DNA from 4 places in the Aminobacter sp. 01T433 genome. Region 1 is predicted to be linked to each of the others. Evidence: predicted binding sites of a transcription regulator. Region 1 holds the regulator's gene; each other region holds the start of a gene.

Region 1 (4,228 bases):
TCAATTTCCTCGGCCTGCCACGATCGGCATCCTTCGTTGGCGGCCTGGTGCTGACGCTGATGACGCTGCCGACGATCATCATCGCGACGCGTGCGGCACTCGCCGCAGTGCCGCCGTCGATCCGTTCGGCGGCGCTGGGCCTTGGTGCTTCGAAGATGCAGATGGTGTTCCATCACATCCTGCCGCTGGCAGCCCCCGGCATCCTGACCGGCACGATCATTGGGCTCGCACGCGCGCTCGGCGAGACGGCGCCGCTTCTGCTGATTGGCATGGTCGCTTTCGTCGCCGACTATCCCACGACGCCATTCGATCCGGCGACGGCCTTGCCGGTGCAGATCTACATGTGGGCGAACGAGGCTGAACGCGCCTTTGTCGAGCGCATGTCGGGCGCCATCATCATCCTTTTGATCTTCCTCATGGCCATGAACATCGTCGCCATCGTCCTGCGCCGCCGCTTCGAGCGCCGCTGGTAGGGCATGGACAAGGAGTATCCTGCTATGAACATCATGACCGAGAAAAAACTCGAAGACGCGGTAAATGCCGAGATGAACAGACCCAACGAAATCATCAAGATGCGCGGCGACCAGGTCACCGTGCACTATGGCGACAAGCAGGCGCTGTTCGGTGTCAATCTGGACGTCCGACAGAACCAGGTGACAGCGCTGATCGGCCCTTCGGGCTGTGGCAAGTCGACCTTCCTGCGTTGCCTCAACCGCATGAACGACACCATCGACGCAGCTCGTGTCGGCGGCAAGATCACGCTCGACAACGAGGATATCTACGATCCCAAGATCGACGTGGTCGAACTGCGCGCGCGTGTCGGCATGGTGTTCCAGAAGCCGAACCCGTTCCCCAAGTCGATCTACGAAAACGTCGCCTATGGCCCACGTATCCACGGCCTTGCCAAGAACAAGGCCGAGCTCGACGTGATCGTCGAGAAGAGCCTGCAGAAGGCGGCCCTGTGGAACGAAGCCAAGGACCGTCTCAACGAGCCGGGCACCGGCCTGTCGGGTGGCCAGCAGCAGCGCCTGTGCATCGCGCGCGCCATTGCGGTGTCGCCTGAGGTGATCCTGATGGACGAGCCGTGCTCGGCACTCGATCCGATCGCCACCGCGAAGGTGGAGGAGCTGATCGACGAGCTGCGCGAGAACTACACGATCGTGATCGTGACGCACTCGATGCAGCAGGCGGCACGCGTGTCGCAGCGCACCGCGATGTTCCACCTCGGCTATCTCGTCGAGGAAGGCGCTACCGACAAGATGTTCACCAACCCCGACGACAAGCGGACGCAGGACTACATCACCGGCCGCTTCGGCTGAGTGGACGTTTTCGCCGCGGTATACGAGACGAGGAATAAATCATGGGCGAACATACAGTCCGGTCCTTCGACGAAGAACTCCAGCATGTCGACCAGCTCATCCGTGACATGGGCGATCTTGGCAGCTCGATGGTTGCCGGTGCCATCCGTGCGCTGTTGTCGTCCGACCAGGCGCTGGCGCAAAGCGTTGTCGCCGACGACACGATCATGGACGCCAAGCAGCGCGAACTCGACAACAGCGCCATCACGCTGATCGCCAAGCGCCAGCCGATGGCCCAGGATCTGCGCGCCGTGGTCGGCGCCATCCGCATGGCGGGCGATCTCGAACGCATCGGCGATCTTGCCAAGAACATCGCCAAGCGCGTTGGCGCCGTCGGCCAATCGCCGACGCCACGCAATCTTTCGCATTCGATCGATGCCATGGCACAGCTGGTGCTCGACCAGGTGCGGGGCGTGGTTGATCTCTATGTCGCGCGTCAGGCCGAGGGCCTGAAGAACTTGCGCGCCGACGACCAGAAGATCGACATCCAGTACAACGCCGTGTTCCGCGAGCTCCTGACCTACATGATGGAAGATCCGCGCAACATCACTGCCTGCACGCATCTTTTGTTCTGCGCCAAAAACCTGGAGCGCATTGGCGACCATGTCACCAACATCGCCGAGAACGCGTATTTCGTGGTGACCGGCACGCAGCTGCCGCTCCACCGGCCGAAGGTTGAAGAAACCACGTCGCCGGTTTCGGCCACCTGAACTCCAACATAGAGGACAGCCGATGATCGCCCCCAAGATCATGGTCGTCGAGGATGAAGAGCCGCTGGGCGTGCTGCTTCGCTACAACCTCGAGTCCGAAGGCTACCAGGTCGAAGTCGTCACGCGTGGCGACGAGGCCGAAATACGGCTTCAGGAAAACGTGCCCGACCTTTTGGTGCTCGACTGGATGGTGCCGGCACTCTCCGGCATCGAGCTGTGCCGCAGGCTTCGGATGCGGCCCGACACCGAACGCCTGCCGATCATCATGCTGACGGCGCGTGGCGAAGAAAGCGACCGCGTGCGCGGGCTTTCGACCGGTGCCGATGACTATCTGGTCAAGCCGTTCTCGACGCCTGAGTTCATGGCGCGGGTGAAGGCGTTGCTGCGCCGGGCCAAGCCCGAAGTGCTTTCTTCGATCCTCAAGGTCGGCGACATCATGCTCGATCGCGAGTCGCACCGGGTCTACCGCAAGAAGAGCGAGATCAAGCTCGGGCCAACCGAGTTCCGGCTGCTTGAGTTCATGATGCGGCATCCCGGCCGGGTGTTTTCGCGCAGCCAGTTGCTCGATAATGTCTGGGGCGAGACGATCTACATCGACGAACGCACCGTCGACGTCCATGTCGGGCGCCTGCGCAAGGCGGTCAACACCGGGCGCATGCCCGACGTGATCCGCACCATCCGCGGCGCCGGCTACGCTATCCGCGAGGATTAGGCGACCGTTCGGCGGGACAACGACGTTTGGCCCGCCGCACGCTTGACGGACACGACCAGGCGCTTTGTCGCCAAAGTGCGATCAGCGCCATCCGCCGTTCGGCAGCCGCCCATGATAAGGTGTGTTGCGGCAATGACCGTAGGGGCCGTGCCAATAGCCCGGAGGGCAGCCGTTGCCGTAGCGCGGCGCAACCCGCCTATATTCGCCATAGCGGCATCCGCCATACGGCCCGCGCCAGCCGCCGACGCCGCAGCCCTGTACAATGGGAATGACCATCGCCGAAGCTTCAGGGGCAAGCGGTGCGGGGATCGGGGATGCTGACGCAGAAAACGATGAAGCACACAAAAGGCCGATGCCGGCCAGGATGTTACGCAGCAGACTGGTCATCGCGGGTTCTCCGAAACTGGAAGACAAGTCGGTTCCAGGTTTGGTTCCACTCGCGGTTCCCTTGCCGAGGCCTGGAGCCTGCTTCAAGGGGCGGACGCGGACTGTCATCCAGGGTGCCAGTATGGTCGCGACCGTCGTTGTAATTGCGACAGCCGAAATCAAATGTCCTTGAGCGGTATGTCAGCCCCTGTGCTGCGCGGGGGCTGGGCCTGCGGCGAAGATCTCCTGATCGACATAGAGCAAGGCGCGCATCAGGCAGCCCAGGCGGATGAGGGGGACTTCGTTCGGTTCGGTGTCGAAGGAGATCGCCTTCGAGTGCAGCCCGCCGGCCGTCTTGGCGATGGCCGCGCGGACATGCGGCTCCATCAAGTCGAAGGCGGTAGCACCCACGCCAACAAAGGCGAGCGGTGCCGGATCGATCAGCGCAAACATCGATCCCAGGCCGAAGCCGATGGCCTCGCCCGCCTTGCGGAACGCCTCGCGCTCGGGGCCGTCATGGTCGCGGGCGGCGTCGGCGAGGGCGGTGATGTCCTCGTCGGAGAGATCGGCGAGCGGCTCGGCATTCTCGTCGCCGAGACGTGCATTGCGCCATATGGCGTAGTTGCCGGCATAGGCTTCGACGCAGCCGCGCCGGCCACAGCGGCAAAGCGCGCCCTCGGGCCGGTGGATCATGTGGCCGAACTCGCCCCCTGACGAATGCGTGCCGGTGAAGAGCTCGCCCTTCAATACCAGTCCCATGCCGATGCCATGCGAAAGCAGGATGGCGATGAAATCGTCGCGGTAGCGGACTGGGTCGCGCCAGCGCAGGGCCTCGGCGATCATGTTGCAGTCGTTTTCGACCGTCACCGGCACGCCGAATTCCTGTTCGAGCCGGTCGGCGAAGGGAATGTCGTCATGCGGGGTGATCGGCGACCACAACAGCTTGCGCGAGCCCGAATCGGTGATGCCCTGGACGGCGAGCGCGATGCGCAGCACCGGGCCGTATGTCGTTTCGATGCGATCCATCAGGCCCCGGATCATGGTGACGCATTCGTCGATCAAGGCATGCGCCGGCATGCGCT
Region 2 (4,228 bases), on a different contig from region 1:
CAGCTGAAGGCCGACGAGGAAAGAAGCATCTTCGGTTGTGCCGCGGATCTTGTACTTTACCGGGCTGCGGAAGCTGAAATCGGGGAAGAAGGTCGTCGCTTGCAGGCGGCCATCGGAATTGGTCGCAAGCTTCTGCGGCGAAACGACCGCGAGTTTGTCGTTGAGGGCCGCAGCGGTGACCGGCGCACCCCAATTGCCGTCCTTGTCGCTCACCAGGAACTCGAACCTGGCAAGGTCGAAGCTATAGGTCGAAAACGATTTCGACAGCATGATGTAGAGCGGGGCGGCCAGCGCCACGATGAGATAAAGCGCGATGACCACCATCAGGCCGCGCTTGATCATTTCATCCCGGTCAAGCGAAACCTTCAGCTTGCGGCCCGCCGGCAGGACGGCGTCGATTGCCATCGCCATGTCATTCTCCCCGGGGGTAGATCAAGAGACGCTCTTCCGGCAGCTCGACGGTAAGAGCAGCACCCTCCGCCAATGTCAGGCGCCGCGCTGCATTGATCGAGAAGTCGGCAATCAGCGTCTCGTCGCCGAGATCGGCGCCACGCAGCCTGGTGCGCCAGAACGAGCCGAGGAATTCCATTTCGCCGATTGTCACATCGAGCAGGTTTTGCGGCTGCTTCACCACATCGGGTGCACCCGGAGAACGGGCGCCAGGCCCGTGCGGGATCACATCCTCTGGCCGGATGGCCGCAATGACAGGCGCGCCCTCGTCAAACCCATGGGCCGCGCATTTGAAGATTTTGGAGCCAAAGCTAACTGCACCCTTTTGGGCCTTGCCCTTGAACTTGTTGGCCTCGCCGATGAAGTCGGCGACAAATAGCGTCGCGGGATGGCGATAGATCTCTGTCGGCGAGCCGATCTGCTCGATCACGCCATGGTTCATAACCACGATGCGGTCGGCCATCGACAGGGCCTCTTCCTGGTCATGGGTGACCATGATGGTGGTGACGCCGAGCTTGCGCTGCAGCTCCTTGATCTCGTGGCGCAGATGCGTTCGTACCTTGGCGTCGAGTGCCGAGAGCGGTTCATCAAGCAGCAGAAGGCCTGGCGAAATGGCGATAGCGCGGGCGAGCGCGATGCGCTGCTGCTGGCCGCCGGAAAGCTGGGCTGGGAATTTGTTGGCCTGGTCGGGCAGGCCGACAAGCTGGAGCAGTTCGGCGACGCGGCTTGCGATCTCGGCGCGTGGGCGTTTGGTGTTTTCGAGGCCGAAGGCGATGTTCTTGGCAATCGTCAGATTGGGGAACAGCGCATAGGACTGGAAGACGATGCCGTAGTCGCGCTGCGACGGCGGCAAGGTGGACACGTCCCTGCCACCCTGGCGGATTGAGCCGCTCGTCTGCAGGTCGAGGCCGGCGACTGCGCGCAACAATGTGGTCTTGCCGCAGCCGGAGGGACCGAGGAAACAGACGAACTCGCCCTCGCGGATGTCGAGGGAAATGTCCTTCAGCGCGTGGAAATCGCCGAAGGCCTTCCAGACATTGGAGATTTGCAGATAGGCGGGCTTCACGTTCAGGCTGGCAGCGGTCATGGCGCTCACATCAACTGGAGTTCGCGGCTGCTCGGCGAGGGTTTCGTGTTTCATCGTGATGATCCGGCTTTGAGGGTAAGAGTCGGGCGCCACCTGTGGCGGCGCCCGGTTCAACGGACAAAAGTCGGGATCAGCTCTTCGGCTCGGACTTGGAGTCGTAGCGCTTGGACCACTCGGCAAGAATTGCGTTGCGGTTGTTGGCGGCCCACTCGAAATCGTTCTTGATCATCTTTTCTTCGATGTTGGTGGGCAGGTGCGGAACAGGCTTCGCCACGCCGGGCATGGCGACGATTGCCCAGCCGACATTGTACATCTCGTTGGCCTTCTTGGTGACCGTCCAGTCGATGAACGTCTTGGCCGCTTCCTCCTTCGTAGTACCGGCAACGATCGCCGAGGCTTCCATGTCCCAGCCGATGCCTTCCTCAGGAATGATGATGTCGATCGGCGCACCTTCGGCCTTCGACTTGGCAGCACGGAACTCGAAGGAGATGCCGATCACCGTTTCGCCGGCAGCGGCCATCTTGCAGGGCTTGGAGCCGGAATGGGTATAGGTGGCGATGTTCTGGTGCAGGCCGTCCATGTAGGACCAGCCTTCCTTTTCACCGAACAGCTGGATCCAGCTCGACACGTCGAGATAACCGGTACCCGACGACGCCGGGTTGGGCATGACGACATGGCCCTTGTATTCGGGCTTCGTCAGGTCCTTCCAGCTCTTGGGCGCGGTCAGGCCAAGCTTGCCGCCTTCGACGGTGTTGTAGCAGATCGAAGCGGCCCAGCCGTCCATGCCGACCCATGCCGGAGGCGTGTCCTTGTCGACATATTCGGGCTTGAGCAGTTCGACGCCCTTGGGCGCGTAGGGCTCAAGCATGCCTTCTGCCTTGAGCACCAGAAGCGACGTCGCGGCCAGACCCCAGATCACGTCGGCCTGCGGATTGTCCTTCTCGGCGAGCAGCTTGGCGGTTACCACGCCAGTGGAGTCGCGGATGAAGTTGAGCTTGATGTCGGGATGGTCCTGGTTGAATGTCTCGGCGTAGCGCTTGAGGTCTTCGGCTTCGATTGCCGTGTAGACTGTGAGCTCGGTCTCCGCCCATGCCGCCGACGACATCATCATCGTGGCGAAGGCGGCTAGCACGAAGGCTTTCTTCTGGTTCATGGATATCTGGCTCCCATTTGGATCGCTTTGGCACGTTCTGATTGGGAGAGGTCTGAGCAGGGATGCGCGTGCCGCGATTGCCCCGATTGCGCCTCGTCCAAGGCTGATACTGGGAACGAGGGGTCAATAAGTAAAATCTATTCTTTTTATGATACTGTAGGCTCAGCTTATGAGCTACACAGTTGCGCGACAGGCAAGTGACAGCATTGTTTCAAACAGGTGTAACGCTCAGGAAAAGGCGAGCGCTACAACGCCACAGGCCACGATGACCGCCGAGATGATGCGCGCCGGCCAGGGTCGTTCGCCGAAGATGAACAGGCCGATCAGCGCCGCGATGATCACGCTCGATTCCCTCACCGCCGACACTGCTCCGAGCGGCGCGATGGTCTTGGCGTAGATCACAAGGCCATAGGCGGTGACAGCACCGAGCCCGCCGATCAGCCCCAGCCCAACTGTGCGCAAATCGATGGTGTGGGTGGCACCGCGCCGGCGCAACAGCACGAACAATGTCACCGGAAGTTCGAGCAGGAACAACCAGCCCATATAGCCGAACGGGCTGTCGGACAGGCGCACGCCTATGCCGTCGATGACCGAATAAGAAGCGATCAGAACGCCGTTGATCGCAGCGGCAGCCACAGCGCGCGGATCGGCATTTGCGGCACCCCGCTGGAAAGCTAGGAAGCCGATGCCGAATGTAATTGCCGCAAGCCCGGCCCAGCCCAGTGGTGGCAGCGTTTCGCCGATCATCACATAGGCGCCAAAGGCGACAAGGGCAGGCGCCAGTCCGCGCGCAATCGGATAGACCTGGCTGAGGTCGCCGAACCTGTAGGACTGGAACAGGAAGACGTAGTAGCCGAAGTGGATGACGGTCGACAAAAAGATGTAGATCCAGCTTTCCATCGACGGCGAAGGTGCCGAAAAGACCAGTACCGTGCCAAGCGTGGCGTGGGTGGCGGAGACGGCGGCAAGCACAACGGCGCGGTCGGTCGCCGCCTTGACGACGGCATTCCAGCTCGCGTGCAGGAACGCCGCGACCAGCACGATGGTAAGCGCGAAACCGGACATGCGATCAGACTTTTATGTGGAGGAGGGTAATGGTGTGCGTCGCGCCGGACGATGGACGCGCCAAGGCTTTCGAAAAGTGCATTTCCCCTCCAGACGCAAATGAGGGAGCGCAAGCGCTCCCTCATCGAGGCTTATGCGATTTGCCGGCTCAAGACCATGGCAGTGAGAAAGTCTTGACGTTGGTAAAGCTCTTCATTGCCTCGATGAAGCCTTCATTGTAGCCGTTGCCTAAATCCTTGATCTCGCCAAATGGCGACATCTCGATGCGATATCCCGGGACTTCCCAGATATTGACCGTGCCAACCCTGCAGGCCGGGAGCAGGGGCCGTCCTACCCCATCACTGAAGCCGAGTTACCCATTCCCACGCCGATTGACTCATCGTGGACGTTGAGTGCTTGCAAAGCGCTGAAAAACACAGTCAAGCGCGGGTACTGCCAAGAGCCTCCAAGATGACGCGCTGCGCACGTTTGAA
Region 3 (4,228 bases), on a different contig from region 1:
GCCGTTCGGGATCAGCGGCGACTTCCAGACTTCGACCAGGTCGTCCATGTCGAGGATGCCCTTGTCGACCATCTTCTTGAGGTTGCCCGAGGTGTAGCCGTCCTTGAAGTTGCCGACGCCCGAACCGAAGGTCGTGCCGGCGTCGAAGGTGCCCTTGAGCACTTCAAGCACCAGGTTTTCGTGGCCGCCACCGAAGCCGGTCTCGGCGAAATAGTCCTTCACGGCGGTGCCGCCGAGCGACTTTGGCAGCGAAGTGACCGGGATCAGATAGCCCGAGGTCGAGTCCGGATCGGCAAAGCCGAGCTTCTTGCCCTTGAGGTCTTCGAGCTTGGTGATGCCCGAATCCTTCTTGGCAACCATGATCGAGTAGTAGCCGGTGGCGCCGTCGGTCTGGACGGTGGTCAGGATCGGCTCGACCGCATCCTTGTTCTGCAGGTAGATCTTGGCATAGCCCGACGCGCCGAGTTCGGCGTAATCGAGGGTGCCGCCAAGCAGGCCCTGGATGGTGCCGTCATAGTCGGCAGCCGGGAACAGCGACACCTTCTCGACGCCGAGAACGGCCGGAAGCTGATCGGTCAGGCACTGGAAGTTGCGCAGGCGGTCGGCTTCGTTTTCGCCACCGATCAGACCGATGCGGAATTCCTTGAGGTCTGCGGCATGAGCCGAGCCGATCGCCAGGACGGCGAGCGAAACGGCGCTCAAAAGTGCTTTCTTGAACATGACAAGTCTCCAGGTTGGCCCAGCATCTTGCTGGGTCATTGCAGTTGCTGATTGCGGGCCCTTGACGCGGGCGAGGCGAACGCGGACGGCCTCAGAGCGAAGCGTATGCGGGCTCGAGAGGTGCGGCGGATATCGCAGCCTTCGCCCTCATCGGACGGATGCTGGTGGAGGTGATGGCTTCGGAGATTTCAGCGCCGTCGCTGTCGGCGCCGTAGACCATGCGCACGGCATCGCGGTTGAGCTCTTCAGGTGGGCCGTCGAAGACGACCGCACCGGCGGACATGCCGATGATGCGGTTGCAATAGGTGCGCGCGGTGTCGAGCGTGTGCAAATTGGTGATGACCGTGATGCCTTCGCGCTGGTTGATGTCCTGCAGCGCGTCCATCACCACCTTGGCGTTGAGCGGATCAAGCGAGGCAATCGGCTCGTCGGCGAGAATGAGCTTCGGCTCCTGCATCAAGGCGCGCGCGATGGCGACGCGCTGCTGCTGGCCACCGGACAGCGTGCCGGCTGGCTGAAGTGCCGTGCGGGCGATGTCAAGGCGTTCAAGTGCGGCGATTGCCCGGATGCGCTCTTCGCGGGAGAAGATCGAAAGCAGGTTGAGCGCGGTCGAGCGGTGGTTCAGGCGGCCGAGCAGCACATTGGTCAAAACATCGAGGCGCGGCACCAGGTTGAACTGCTGGAAGATCATGGCGCAGTCGCGCTGCCAGCGACGGAGGGCTACCCCACGCAGCGACGACACTTCGGTGCCTTCGAAGACGATTGAGCCCTGGCTTGGGTCGATCAGGCGGTTGATGGTTTTCAGCAAGGTCGATTTGCCGGCACCGGAGCGGCCGATGATGCCGACCATCTGGCCCTGCTGGATCTGAAGGTTGACGCCGTTGACGGCGACGCTCTTGCCAAAGCGGCGCGTGACGTTGCGGATTTCGAGCATCGTGGCTTCCCTGTCCTGTCAAGGCTTTCGCCCTTTTCAGGCATCGGCCTAGACCCGGGACATGAAGCTGCAATGTCGGGACCATGTCAGTTTTGTTACGATGCACAGGGTGAGGTGCGAAAAACGCGGCTTTTGCGGGCCGATATAGCTGTTTCGGGAATCCCGTTTCTGAAATCTGGGTATCGTTAACTGCAGCTGTGGCTGGCCTTCATCGTAGCTTACGTCAGGCCGCCTGCCGCTGATCTTTCCAGCTCTCGTGCCGCTTGCCCCATGCCGACATCGCGGTCACGGCATCGTTCAGGCTCAGACCCAGCGGTGTGATCGAATATTCGACGCGCGGCGGCACCTCGTCATAGGCGTGCCGGCTGATGAGCCCGTCAGCCTCCATCTGCCGCAATTGCTGCGTCAGCACCTTTTCGCTGATGCCGGGCAGTTGCCGGCGAAGTTCGGCAAAGCGGTGTGGCCGCAGGTGCAGTTCCCACAGCAGCGAGGTTTTCCACTTGCCGCCGATGGCCTGCATCGCGGAGGCAAATCCGCAGCTGTCTGGTTCCTTGGGCCTCATCTGGCAACTCCTGTCATGATATCAGTAGCTTACTTCAAGGTGCGTACTTCTCAACGCGGTGACAGTAAATATGTTCGGACCAAGCGCGCGCCAAACATAAACCGGTCCCTCGTTGCGAGGGGCATTTCGCTTGTCGGAGAAATCATCGTGAAATCAAATGTCTGCGTGCTCGGCGCGGGCCGCATGGGCTCGTCCATTGTTCGAACCCTGCTCGAGCGGGGCTACCCCACATCGGTCTGGAACCGGACGGCCGCAAAAAGTGAAGCCTTGGCTGCCCTGGGCGCCAGGGTCGCCGCTTCAGTGGCGGACGCTATCAGGGCGGCCGACGTCGTGATCATCAATGTCTTAGACTATGCCGCAAGCGAGGCCTTGCTCAGGCCCGACAATGTCGCTTCGGCATTGGCCGGCAAGACCATCATCCAGCTCACCTCCGGTTCGCCGCGTCTGGCCCGGGATGAAGCGCAATGGGTAGAGGCCCATGGTGCCGGCTATCTGGACGGGGCAATCATGGCGACCCCGGATTTTATCGGCAAGCCAGAGACAACATTGCTCTATTCAGGCGCTCGCGAGGTCTACGAGAAGCACAAGCCGCTGCTTCTTACGCTCGGCGGCGGTACCAGCTATGTCGGGGAAGTGCCCGGCCAAGCCTCGGCGCTCGACACGGCGCTGCTCACCCAGATGTGGGGTGGGCTTTTCGGCGTGCTCCAGGGCATGGCTGTCGCCGAAGCCGAGGGGCTCGACCTGAAGACGTTCAGGAGCCATCTCTCGGCGTTCAAGCCGGTTGTCGACGGCGCGCTGTTCGATGTGGTGGATCGCACAAGGGCGCGCCGTTTTGCCGGCGACGACGCAACGCTCGCCTCTTTGGGTGCCCACTACAGCGCCTTCAAGCACCTGCTCGAGGCATGTGAGGAGCAAGGCCTCAACGCTTCCGTGCCACACGCCATGGACCGGATCTTCCAGAAGGCGCTATCGCTCGGGAACGAGGCCGACGATTTCGCATCGCTTTTCCCACTGTTTCGGAATGGCTCCGAACAGCATTGCGGGGAGCCGGCGCATGCATGACGGCGAGGTGAGGCGTACCGCGACCTGCTCATGCCGGAGTGTGAAACTCGTCCTCGCCGGGGAGCCGCGACGCGTTTACGCATGCAGCTGCACCGAGTGCCAGCGGTGCACCGGGGCGGCATTCTCCTACCGCGCCATCTATGCGGATGCCGCCGTCGTCAGCCAGGAAGGCGAGACCAGATCCTGGCGACGAGCCGGCTCGTCGGGACAATGGCTGGAGCAGACTTTCTGCGTCACTTGCGGATCGGTCGTCTTCATGCGGGCAGAAGCGCTGACGGCTGCGCTTTCGGTGTCGGCTGGCTGTTTGGAGGACCGGGAGTTTCCGGCGCCGGTCATGCTCCACTGGCCGAACAGCAAGCACAAATGGCTCTGTCTGGAAGGTGTGCGCGAAGTAGACTCCGCTTGATAGTCGGGTGCAGAACCGCATCCCGATGCCAGGTATTCGGCGGGGTACGTTTTGTTCAAGCGCATCCCGCCGAGTGCCGCAGGCCATCGCAAATGCGATTTCCTCTCCTCAGCCACCTTCCGGTGGCGCTGCAATCTGTTTTTGCAGCCGCTCGTAGGCGCCCGGATTGAGCGCTCCCGGCGGACTGTAAGGATTGGAAAACGCGTAGATCAAAAACAGGATGATGCCGGTGTAGGCTCCAACGACCGACAGCAGCATGAGACTGCGCCGCTCGGGCGCGTAGGGGTAATAGCCAAATGCAACCAGGACCACGCCCGACACCGCGGCGAACCAGAACATCACGTTGATGCTATCGGGGCCATGATTGTCACGCTTGACCCTAACTTCGGCGATCGCCTGCATTTGCCTCAGCATATGATCGCGCAAGCTTGTCTGGCGCCCGGTTGCGGGAACGAGATCGAGCACCGCGCGATAGGCGACGTCCCATTGATCCCATGCGGTCTGTGACAGTTCGCCAGTGGAACCCAGCTCCGCCCATTCCTGG
Region 4 (4,228 bases), on a different contig from region 1:
ACGCGATAAGGGTCAGCCTCGCCAAGGTCGAGGTGGCGCGCCAGGATCGTCTGGTAGTGGTTTTCCTCGATGCGGAATATCTCGGACACGCGGTGCAGGAAGGTGCTTTCGCGCTGGTGCAGCATCCCGTCCGCCTTGGCGATATGGAACAAACCGTCGAGAATATCCTCGAGCATGCCGCAATTGGCGTGCCCCGAGCCGCACAGCCGCGCCATGCGCTCGGCATAGAACTCGAAGCCGGCGGCATCCTTCTGGGCGATATCGTAGAGGCGCGCCACATCCCGCGCGTGCTCGGGCGGAACGGCAAAAATCTCGTAGAAGGCGCGAACCTCGTCCTGGGACACCACGCCGTCGGCTTTGGCCATCTTGGCCGAAAGCGCGATCATCGCCACCGAAAAGGCAACGCGGCGACGCAGCTCGGCATCGCCTGAAAAGATGGTGCGGACGGCCTCCACGACATCGGCGACGCCGTTTGCCGCCGAAGCCGAGATACGCGCGATGAAGTCGCCGAGACGGTCCCAAATCGACATGGCCGCTTCTTAGGATGAAACATTCGCAAATGCGAGATGACTTTGCGCATAAGGGTAACTTTGTCGGCAACACGTGCATCTGGACCAAAAAACTGGACCAAAGGAAAGTGCACGACGAAAAAGCAAAGTCCCGTTATCGAATTGCGCCATGGACGCGCGCAACACCACCCACCCGGCAAAGACGTTTTCCCGCGAAACCATCGGCCTTGCCCTTGGCACGCTCGGCGTTGTCATCTTCGGCGGCACCTTGCCGGCGACGCGCGTTGCGCTGACGACATTTTCGCCATGGTTCGTAACGAATGGCCGCGCCGCGGTCGCATCGCTTGCCGCCGCACTGCTGCTTTTGATCCTGCGCAAGCGCTTGCCCAGGGACGATGCGCCGGCTTTGTTCCTCGCCGGGCTGCTACTGGTGTTCGGCTTTCCGATCTTCTCCTCCATCGCCATGCAGACCGTGCCAGCCTCGCATGGCGGCGTCGTGCTCGGCGTGCTGCCGCTGGTGACCAGCATCTTCGCAGCATTGATCGGCGGTGAGCGGCCCTCGGTATTCTTCTGGATCTGCGGTGTTGCAGGTGCTGCCCTGGTTGTGGCCTTTGCCATGCGCGACAATGGCATGAGCCTGACAACCGGCGACATGTTCTTGTTCCTCGCCGCTTTGTCCGCGAGCCTGGGTTATGTCGTATCGGGGAAGCTCGCTCGCCACATGCCCGGCTGGGAGGTCATCTGCTGGTCGCTGATCCTGACCGCGCCGATCTCGATCCCCGGAGCGATCTGGAGCTGGCACCCGGAATTCGCAAATGCATCGGGTGCTGCGACTTTCTCGTTCCTGTATCTGAGCTTCGGCTCGATGTTCCTTGGCTTCTTTGCCTGGAATGTCGGGCTTGGCATGGGCGGCATTGCCCGCGTCAGCCAGGTTCAGCTGCTGCAATCCTTCGTCACGCTCGCCATCTCGGCCTTCCTGCTGAAGGAGCATGTCAGCGGCGAAACCGTGCTTTTCGCGCTCGCTGTCATCGCCATCGTCGCATTGGGCCGACGTGCCCGCGTCGCGCGCTGAGCCAAGGAAAAAGGCCGGAGACTGAGCTCCGGCCTTTCCTCCTCCCGCTAACTTACTGCGCCGGGGCCGCTGGCTCTGCCGGCTTCGGCTGCATCGCATCGTGGTTCTGCATGTCGCCGCCCGTGCCTGTTTCAGGCGTCGGCGTAATGCTTTGGGTCGTCGAATTGTCGGTTGCCGGCGGCACGGCCTGAGGCGTTGCTGGCGCAGGGGTGGCTGGCGCCGGCTGCTCGGTAACAGGCGGTTTCACGCTCTCGGTGGTGGTGCTGTCGGTGTTGCTGTCGCTACAGGCGGCAATGCCAAATAGAGCGATGGCAGAAACAGACGCGAGAATGAGCTTTTTCATAACATGTTCCTTTCCAAAACGGCCCGCCAGGCAGGCTGTCGGAGAGAAAATGCATGGGATGCCGAGCGGTTTCATAACGTTCGGAGTCTGGCTGTCACATAGCTGACCGCGCGCCATGTCGCGTCGCCGTCATCGCCGCGTCACCGCGCTGTCACGCCGATGCGCTACCCGCTGCGCCAACAACGAAGCGGGGAATCGCATTTCCATGACCGACGTTTCCGGAGAACTTGTCTTTCGTCGCGGCAAGAAAGTTGGCAAGGCGGTCTATCAAAACCGCGCCCTTTCCAAGCAGGGGCTGTCCGAGCGGCTCTTTGCGCTTTTGTTTTCCGGTCTTGTCTACCCCCAGATCTGGGAAGACCCCGATGTCGACATGGAGGCGATGCAGCTCGCCGAGGGCCACAGGGTCGTCACCATCGCGTCAGGCGGCTGCAACATCCTCGCCTACCTCACCCGCTCGCCTGCCCGCGTTGATGCCGTCGACCTCAACGGCGCGCACATCGCGCTCAACAAGATGAAGCTCGCAGCGGTTCGCCACCTGCCGTCGCAGGCAGATCTGTTTCGGTTCTTCGGCGAAACCAACGTCGAGCACAATTCGCACGCCTATGACCGCTTCATCGCCCCGCATCTCGATCCATCGAGCCGTCACTACTGGGAAAGCCGCAACTGGCGCGGCAAACGCCGTATCTCCACCTTCGACGGCAATTTCTACAAGACCGGCCTGCTCGGCCTGTTCATCGCCGCCGGTCATCGGGTGGCGAAACTCTACGGTGTCGACCCCGCCGCCATCATGGCGACCGGCAGCCAGCACAAGCAGCGCCGCTTCTTCGACGAGAAGATCGCACCCGTCTTCGAACGCCGCATGTTGCGCTTCGTCACCTCGCGCAAATCCTCGCTGTTCGGCCTCGGCATTCCCCCAGCACAATACGACTCGCTTTTGACCTCTGGCGACGGCTCCATGGCCTTCGTGCTCAAGGCTCGCCTCGAAAAGCTCGCTTGCGATTTCCCGCTCAAAAACAACTATTTCGCCTGGCAGGCTTTCGCGCGGCGCTATCCTCAACCGGGCGAAGCTGCCCTGCCCGCCTATCTCGAACAGGCCAACTACGCGACGATCCGCGGCAATATCGGCCGTGTCGGCATCCATCACGCCAATTTCACCGAATTCCTCGCCGGCAAGGACGCCGCAACGACAGACCGCTTCGTCCTGCTCGACGCGCAGGATTGGATGAGCGACGCCCAGCTCAACGCGCTGTGGAGCGAAATCACCCGGACAGCCGCACCTGGCGCCCGCGTCATTTTCCGCACCGCCGCCGAGCCTAGCCTTTTGCCAGGCAGGCTTTCGCCCGCTCTGCTCGACCAGTGGAGCTATGAAGACGCCCAGTCGCGCGATTTCACCGCCCGCGACCGCTCGGCGATCTATGGCGGCTTCCATCTCTATGTGAAGAGGCCCTGATGAGCGCGCCGGAGCTTTTGGCCAGCCATTCCGGGCTGATGGACCGCGTCTACCGGCACCAGCGCCACATCTACGACCTGACGCGCAAATATTACCTGCTCGGCCGCGACCGCATGATCGCGGAGCTCGATCCGCCTGCCGGCGGAACCGTGCTGGAGCTTGGCTGCGGCACAGGGCGCAATTTGATCCTCGCTGCCCGCCGCTTTCCCCAGGCGCATTTCCACGGCCTCGACATCTCCACCGAGATGCTGGCGACGGCCAGGGCCTCGATCGCCAAGGCGGGTTTGTCCGACCGCATCACCGTGGCCCAGGCGGATGCAACCGCATTCGATGCTGAAGCCCTGTTCGGCAAAACCAGCTTCGACCGTGTCTTCATCTCCTATGCGCTGTCGATGATCCCAAGCTGGGAACGCTCGGTTTCGGCCGCGTTGGCAGCGTCCAACGGTTCCGTACACATCGTCGACTTCGGCCAGCAGGAGCGCCTGCCCGGCTGGTTCCGCAGCTTGCTCACAGGCTGGCTGGCGCGTTTCCATGTCACCCCGCGCAAAACCCTTGCCAGCGAAATCGCCCGCCAGGCCCAGGCGGCAGGACAAGGCTTCCACTTCACCGCGCTTTATCGCGGCTACGCCTGGCTTATCGTCATTGGCGGACCTATCTGAGCGCCGCAACCAGTGCCGCAAGCATGGCCTGCGGCTTGTAGTGCAGCTTCGATGGCGTCAGGCCCAGCCTGACGACCACCAGATTGGCCGAAGGCACGATCGCCACCGTCTGCCCGTCATGCCCCTGCATCCAGAACGCGTCAGTCGGCAAATCAAAGCTGGCATCGGGATTTCCACCCGGCGGCGTGCCACCTT

Evidence for each region. The regulator PhoB, encoded in region 1, activates phosphate uptake and scavenging genes when phosphate is short. The targets are predictions, from matches to a motif close to TGTCATNNANCTGTCAT.
Region 2: AC1DLV_RS12440 (putative 2-aminoethylphosphonate ABC transporter substrate-binding protein) is a predicted target of PhoB. The motif match lies at 2,877-2,893, and genes of this name have one in related genera.
Region 3: phnC (phosphonate ABC transporter ATP-binding protein) is a predicted target of PhoB. The motif match lies at 1,738-1,754, and genes of this name have one in related genera.
Region 4: AC1DLV_RS07575 (BtaA family protein) is a predicted target of PhoB. The motif match lies at 2,052-2,068, and genes of this name have one in related genera.

The regions. Positions count from the first base shown of each region.
Region 1 is NZ_JBFTPR010000005.1:218,163-222,390, reverse strand. It holds gene pstA (phosphate ABC transporter permease PstA) at 1-473, shown strand, start outside; gene pstB (phosphate ABC transporter ATP-binding protein PstB) at 498-1,319, shown strand; gene phoU (phosphate signaling complex protein PhoU) at 1,361-2,068, shown strand; gene phoB (phosphate regulon transcriptional regulator PhoB) at 2,091-2,780, shown strand; gene AC1DLV_RS10330 (GCG_CRPN prefix-to-repeats domain-containing protein) at 2,862-3,167, opposite strand; gene AC1DLV_RS10325 (ROK family protein) at 3,348-4,228, opposite strand, start outside.
Region 2 is NZ_JBFTPR010000006.1:30,896-35,123, reverse strand. It holds gene AC1DLV_RS12450 (putative 2-aminoethylphosphonate ABC transporter permease subunit) at 1-411, opposite strand, end outside; gene AC1DLV_RS12445 (putative 2-aminoethylphosphonate ABC transporter ATP-binding protein) at 413-1,591, opposite strand; gene AC1DLV_RS12440 (putative 2-aminoethylphosphonate ABC transporter substrate-binding protein) at 1,668-2,690, opposite strand; gene AC1DLV_RS12435 (EamA family transporter) at 2,919-3,755, opposite strand; partial or broken gene AC1DLV_RS12430 (phosphonoacetaldehyde dehydrogenase) at 3,904-4,062, opposite strand; gene AC1DLV_RS12425 (glycosyltransferase family 2 protein) at 4,175-4,228, opposite strand, start outside.
Region 3 is NZ_JBFTPR010000011.1:79,715-83,942, reverse strand. It holds gene phnD (phosphonate ABC transporter substrate-binding protein) at 1-720, opposite strand, end outside; gene phnC (phosphonate ABC transporter ATP-binding protein) at 812-1,654, opposite strand; gene AC1DLV_RS19480 (winged helix-turn-helix transcriptional regulator) at 1,878-2,174, opposite strand; gene AC1DLV_RS19475 (NAD(P)-dependent oxidoreductase) at 2,232-3,278, shown strand; gene AC1DLV_RS19470 (GFA family protein) at 3,271-3,684, shown strand; gene AC1DLV_RS19465 (bestrophin-like domain) at 3,793-4,228, opposite strand, start outside.
Region 4 is NZ_JBFTPR010000004.1:45,596-49,823, reverse strand. It holds gene AC1DLV_RS07590 (TerB family tellurite resistance protein) at 1-530, opposite strand, end outside; gene AC1DLV_RS07585 (DMT family transporter) at 679-1,581, shown strand; gene AC1DLV_RS07580 (hypothetical protein) at 1,634-1,924, opposite strand; gene AC1DLV_RS07575 (BtaA family protein) at 2,130-3,374, shown strand; gene AC1DLV_RS07570 (class I SAM-dependent methyltransferase) at 3,374-4,033, shown strand; gene AC1DLV_RS07565 (serine hydrolase domain-containing protein) at 4,026-4,228, opposite strand, start outside.